2 regions of the Serratia sp. HNCC26DJ244 genome follow, and region 2 is predicted to be linked to the other one. Evidence: predicted binding sites of a transcription regulator. Region 2 holds the regulator's gene; the other holds the start of a gene.
The links. The regulator CRP, encoded in region 2, controls carbon source genes, mostly activating them, when cyclic AMP is high. The targets are predictions, from matches to a motif close to ATGTGANNNNNNTCACAT.

Region 1 (3,403 bases), on a different contig from region 2:
CACCAGTAGTTTTGTTCAGGAACTGGTGCTAGTTGGGGATTTCTTGCAGGCTCAGGGTAATCAGGTGAGTTTCAATAATGGCGGTGTACAGTTCCGTACTCAGCAGCAGGTGGCGCAATACAACACCATGATGTCTAATCTGGTGGCTAAGCAGCAGGATTGGCTCAATGCACAGAAAACGGTGCAGGCAGTGATGCAGTAAGCAAAACTATCCAGGTACATTGACTATCCAGGTACATTCGAGCGGCTTTCAGGCTTGTAGTTTGAATGTACCTGAGTATCGGTTCCCCTTCTTTCAACGCCTTGTCATCCTTCCGTACCCTGATCTCTATACTACACTTCAGTTATCGGGCCGAAAACGCACGGTCAAAGCATAACTATGGCCAAGTTCAATTAACTTGCAGGATAAAATATCTGGCTTTTTGAACACCCCGGCGACTTGATTGACGATGGGTATATTCAACAGCGCCGCATAAAATACGGGAACAGAGTCATTCGGTCAGTTGGAGGTCATTATCGTGCCCAGCACTCAACGTGAACAACAGCTTTTAAGGCGCTCAATTTATGGTGCTCTTGGGATATCTTGTCTGAGTATCACCTTCGGGTTTATTACCGGCTCAAGATCGATCATGTTCGATGGTATGTACGCCATATTGGATGCGACCCTATCTGGCTTGGCGTTATTCGTATTACGGCTAATCGGGCAAAACCCGAGCAGTCGCCGTTTTCAATACGGTTTTTGGCACGTAGAACCCTTGGTTCTGGTATTTAACGGCAGCCTACTGTTGTTACTCTGTCTGTATGCTTTTATTAACGCGATTCAAAGTCTTTTGGGAGGGGGAAATCATTTTGAGTTAGGGTGGGCGATAGCTTACGCGTTTAGTATCACCGTCATTTGTTTTGCGATATTTTTGAAACAAAAAAACGCTAACAAAGGGATATCTTCCCCACTGGTCGAGTTGGACGTGCGGGGCTGGATGATCTCCACAGCGATCAGTGCCGCGATCTTTGTCGCTTTTATCCTCGCCTGGTTTTTACAAGACACGCGCTTTGCCTATCTGGTCCCCTATGTGGATTCGATGATACTGGCAGTCCTGATCCTGTTTGTCATGCCAATGCCGGCCAAAATAATCTTTAATGCCATAAAAGAAGTTCTGATGATGACACCTGCAGCATTGGATAAAAAGGTGGAAGAGTTAATGCAACAACTCAGCCGTGAATACGGCTTCATCAAATATTCCCACTATGAAACACGTATAGGTCGCGGATTATTCTTGGAGATCTATGTCGTTCTGCCAGAAAGCATGGAACATATCGGCATCAGTCAGTTGGATTTGATTCGTGAGCGTATTGTCCAGGTTATAAAGGATCCAGAATTGGATTTGTGGATCAGTGTTTCTTTTTGCCGGCATGAAAAATGGCTTTGAGTGTCAGCCAGAGATGTGGGTCGCTGAGTTTGCCTGGTTAGCTCTCTGGCAGAGTGGGTGCCGCAGGGAAGATCCCATTCAAGAGCGCGGTTCGCTTGTGGTGCGTAAAATAAATTGTGATCAATGTATCAATTTAAGAACAAACTCTGCGGACATAAACGTGATTTTAATCACGTTATTGGCTGGCGGTGACGCTTTATTAGTGTCTATTATTTCTAATATCGAAAGTAATTGTGATTTTAATCACTAAATCCACTGGGTTAACCCCCTCTATTGTGTGATTTTAATCACGTTTCTTGGGTGAGGTTCGCGTAGTCAGAGGAGCGTGGTAGAGTCCATTTCGCAAACAGCAGCAACACGGCTGGATATGACAACAATGAATGCGCGCTCTTATTGTCAGCGCGTAGCAATAGGGGGGTGTTTTATGTTTTCACCAGATATCAAGGTTAAAGTGCAAAACTTTGGCCGTTTCCTAAGCAATATGGTTATGCCCAACATCGGCGCATTTATCGCCTGGGGTATTATCACCGCATTATTTATCCCTACCGGTTGGGTGCCAAATGAGACATTGGCCAAGCTGGTTGGGCCAATGATCACCTATCTGTTGCCACTGTTGATCGGTTATACCGGCGGTAAACTGGTGGGTGGCGATCGTGGTGGTGTGGTTGGTGCAATTACCACCATGGGTGTCGTGGTGGGTGCTGATATCCCGATGTTCCTCGGTGCCATGATCGCGGGTCCGCTGGGTGGTTGGGCGATTAAGCATTTTGACCGCTGGGTAGATGGCAAGATCAAAAGTGGTTTTGAGATGTTGGTGAACAACTTCTCCGCCGGTATCATCGGTATGCTGCTGGCACTTATCTCCTTTATGGGGATTGGGCCATTGGTCGAAGCGCTCTCCAAAATTCTGGCGGCGGGTGTACATGTCATGGTGGTTAATAACCTGCTGCCATTGACCTCGATCTTTGTTGAACCAGCAAAAATTCTTTTCCTGAACAACGCCATCAACCACGGTATCTTCTCGCCGCTGGGTATTCAGCAAGCCTCAGAGGCTGGCAAGTCTATCTTCTTCCTGATTGAAGCCAACCCGGGCCCAGGTATGGGAGTCTTGATGGCTTATATGTTCTTTGGCCGTGGTAGTGCCAAACAGTCTGCTGGTGGTGCCGCTATCATCCACTTCCTGGGTGGTATCCATGAAATTTACTTCCCTTATGTACTGATGAATCCACGCCTGCTGCTGGCGGTGATTCTGGGTGGTATGACTGGCGTATTCACACTGACGGTGTTGAATGGGGGTCTGGTATCGCCGGCTTCCCCAGGGTCGATTCTGGCCGTATTGGCAATGACGCCAAAAGGAGCCTATTTCGCCAACTTGGCTGCCATCTTCGCTGCTTTCCTGGTCTCCTTCCTGGTTTCTTCTTTCCTGCTGAAAACGTCGAAAGTGAAAGAGGAAGAGGGTCTGGAACAAGCAACCCGTCGTATGCAGGAGATGAAGGCGCAATCCAAAGGGGCTAAAGCACCTAATGGAGCGGTAGATGGTGACCTGAGTACCGTGCGCAAAATTATTGTGGCTTGTGATGCGGGTATGGGTTCCAGTGCGATGGGGGCCGGTGTTCTACGTAAGAAAGTGACAGATGCAGGGCTGAAAAATATCTCTGTTACCAATTGCGCGATCAACAGTTTGCCGGAAGATGTCGATCTGGTGATTACCCACCGTGATTTGACGGAACGTGCCATGCGTCATGCACCACAAGCACAGCATATTTCATTGACCAATTTTCTGGACAGTCAGTTATACAGTGATTTGACCGCACGCCTGCTAGCCGCTCACAAAACCAGCGAAACAGAACAGAAAGTGATTTCAACGTTGGATGACAGCTTTGAAGCCAGCGAAAATAACCTGTTTAAATTGAGTGAAAATAATGTGTTCCTCGGTCTACAGGCTAGCGACAAACAGCAGGCAATTCGCTTTGCTG
Region 2 (3,403 bases):
ATCCTGTTCCAGCGCCTGGTGAGCGTTTTTGCGTAGTAGACCGCTTTGCCATTGTGGCCATAACCAGATCGTTCCACCAAAGACCAACACACAACCAATCAAGGTATCAATCAGCCGAGGTATCAGTAAATGACTGCCGCTGAGATCCAGTATTTGCAAGGTATAGACGGCGGTAATGGTGAATCCGGTTACTGCCAGCCCATAGTTTTTACGCAAGAACAGATAAGCGGTGAGGGTGATTGCCAGCATAATGCTTAGCGTCACATATTCTGGTAACTGCAGTTGCAAAAGCCCTGCTGCAATCACCAGCCCAATCAGGGTGCCGAGGGCACGGTGCTGTATTCTTACTCGTGTAGCGTTATAACCGTTCTGGCTGACAAACATGATGGTCAGTAAGATCCAATAGGGTTTTGGCAGATGCAACAGCAGGCCTAGGCTACTGCCTACAGCCAATATGACCCCCAGTCGGGCTGCATTGCGTAGTGCGTTGGATTTGAACGATAAATAGCTTACCACTGCAGGCCAGAAGGGTAACCGTGACTGGTTGGCCATCAGGTCTCGACGATAAAGAGGACGCTGTGTACGTAACAGGCGAGCAATACGGCTGAAATGGTAGTAACAAAACTGGCCAACGGGATTATCAGCATGCCGTGTAGCCACTTTCTCCAGCGCGGCCAATTCGTGTTTCATGCTAAAAAGGCGGGAGTGCCGATGATAGAGGATATCTTCTGCGACAACGCGCAAACGTGCAGCGATTACTTGAGCATTACGACGAATGATCGCCTCAGCTTGACTCTGCTCCACCAATTTTTGCACTTCTTCTGGCTGGTGTAGGCTGACACTAATGTGTTCTTGCAGGTCGAGTGCCACTTGGAACGTTCGTTGCAGGCGTTTTTGCTCCATATTATTGGCGTGTGGCAGAAAGTTAATCTGCTGATACAGCAAACTGATCAGGTCCATCACTTGCTGTTGGCGTTGCAACAGTGGCGGTAGCGCGGTTTCAGGATCAGTATGTTGGGTCAGCAGCGAATATTTGGCTTCAAAATAATCAGCTAACTGTATATAGAGTTGGTTTAAAGATTCACGGATTGGCTGTTCTTTCCATAATTTAAACCAAAACCAAGTGAACAGGCCGTACCAGAGAGTGCCTACGGCATACAGTAGCGGGGCATACCAAATAGGTAGGCCATCCATGCTCAGAGAGAAAATGGCCGCAACCAGTGCGGCGGGCAGCAAGCGTGCATGTAGTGGGCTGATTTCCCCGCTGACACCCAGCAATAGCGCCATAGCAAGCATCAGTAAGGGTAATGGGATATGCCACAACAGCGCCTGTTGCAACAAAACACAGCTGAGAGCGAACAGTGCCCCGCCGATTATCAGGCGCTTGAAAAAACGCTTATGGGGGGTATCCAGCCCGGCGATATTGCAACAGACAGGCACTAACGAGAACAACAGCCCCTGTTGCAGGTGGCCCAGCAGTAAACCCACAACGACAGGCAGGCACAACACCAACGTTTGTCGCAGGGCATAGTTCACTTCTGGATGGTAGATCAGGCGGCGCCACATGTTTTGCTGTTCAGCAGACAAAGAACGGCGCATTGCAGCGCCGTTTCTTTAATGATTAACGGGTACCGTACACGACAATGGTTTTGCCATGAGCGGAAATCAAATTTTGATCTTCAAGCATTTTCAAAATGCGGCCAACAGTTTCACGTGAACAACCGACGATCTGACCAATTTCCTGGCGGGTAATTTTGATTTGCATACCATCCGGGTGAGTCATCGCATCAGGCTGTTTTGCCAGGTTCAGCAAGGTTTGTGCGATACGGCCAGTCACATCAAGAAAAGCGAGGTTACCTACCTTCTCTGAGGTGACTTGCAGGCGACTTGCCATTTGTGCAGATAGGCGCATCAGAATATCCGGGTTAACCTGAATGAGCTGGCGAAATTTCTTATAGGAAATTTCAGCTACTTCACAGGCACTTTTCGCCCTTACCCAGGCACTTCGTTCCTGGCCTTCTTCAAATAATCCAAGCTCGCCGATGAAATCCCCCTGATTTAGGTAGGAGAGGATCATCTCTTTGCCTTCTTCATCCTTAATCAACACCGCGACGGAACCTTTGACGATGTAGTAAAGAGTTTCCGCTTTTTCACCTTGATGAATCAGCGTACTCTTTGATGGATATTTGTGGATGTGGCAATGAGACAGGAACCATTCAAGAGTCGGGTCTGTTTGCGGTTTGCCGAGAACCATGCGCTATTATCCTCTGTTGTTATCGCTGCCTTGTATCACAGGGGTCAGAGTTCCCTGTAAAACGTGCTTATAGCCTGATGTTTTAGTTGTGGCTATCAACAGGTTTTGAGGTGAGGTATATCCCCGTTGTCACTCAAGCCGTAGTAGACTCGTTCGTTTGTCGCCTACCGGCATTTTGAACGAATCTGGGTAAAAAAATCACTTATACACTAGCATATTAACTCGTATTAAGTGCTGCAAGCTAGGTTCCATTAACTCACCAATGATCTTAGGATATATCCCTGAAATTGATGCCATGAAAAAAGTATTGCAGCTGTGTTTGTAGCACAGAGTGAGGCGGGTGTCTTGTGTTGTCTCGTTTCAGCATGATTAGTGTCAGGTTTCGTTGTCAGTTTCTCTATGAAAGCGTACGTTGATTTTAAAAAATAATCGGAGTGAACAATATGCAGGCAAGAGTGAAGTGGGTAGAAGGGCTGACATTTTTGGGGGAGTCTGCTTCCGGCCATCAGATTTTGATGGATGGTAATGCGGGTGATAAGGCCCCAAGCCCAATGGAAATTGTGTTGATGTCTGTGGGGGGCTGCAGCGCTATCGATGTGGTGTCGATCTTGCAAAAAGGCCGCAATGATGTGCGCGATTGTGAGGTGAAACTGACTTCAGAACGCCGTGAAGAGGCACCTCGACTGTTTACCCACATCAATCTGCATTTTATTGTCACCGGAAAAGGGCTAACCGAAAAGGTGGTGGAACGTGCAGTAGACCTTTCTGCCGAAAAATATTGCTCCGTTTCCCTGATGTTGGGCAAAGCGGCCACTATTACCCACAGTTTTGAAATCCATGAAGTTGATTGAGCACTACTCTGTGTCATGTTGACACGGAATAACGCTAAGCATCGCCGTGCCGTTTTGGGCTGCGGCGATTTTTGTGTAAACGTTGTGTCTGCGGCAGACTGTCGATAGGGCGTGTCACCCGCTTGGATTGCAGATGAAACGGAGTATTACGGGCGTGAGATTAATCGTCGCCCACCTACATGATTCGATATTATTCGATTTTCTTGCCTTCCAGTAGCCGTTGCACCAGTGGCGTCATAATCAGCTCCATTGCCAGCCCCATTTTACCACCAGGTACCACCAACGTATTGATATGTGA

Region 1: the regulator CRP is predicted to act here: its motif matches at 1,703-1,720, upstream of AC2A06_RS08900 (PTS mannitol transporter subunit IICBA).

What each region holds. Positions count from the first base shown of each region.
Region 1 is NZ_JBXUGO010000008.1:89,051-92,453, forward strand. It holds gene AC2A06_RS08890 (DUF3053 domain-containing protein) at 1-202, shown strand, start outside; gene AC2A06_RS08895 (cation diffusion facilitator family transporter) at 516-1,427, shown strand; gene AC2A06_RS08900 (PTS mannitol transporter subunit IICBA) at 1,852-3,403, shown strand, end outside.
Region 2 is NZ_JBXUGO010000010.1:20,706-24,108, reverse strand. It holds gene AC2A06_RS10085 (YccS/YhfK family putative transporter) at 1-1,566, opposite strand, end outside; gene crp (cAMP-activated global transcriptional regulator CRP) at 1,622-2,254, opposite strand; gene AC2A06_RS10075 (OsmC family protein) at 2,698-3,105, shown strand; gene AC2A06_RS10070 (phosphoribulokinase) at 3,296-3,403, opposite strand, start outside.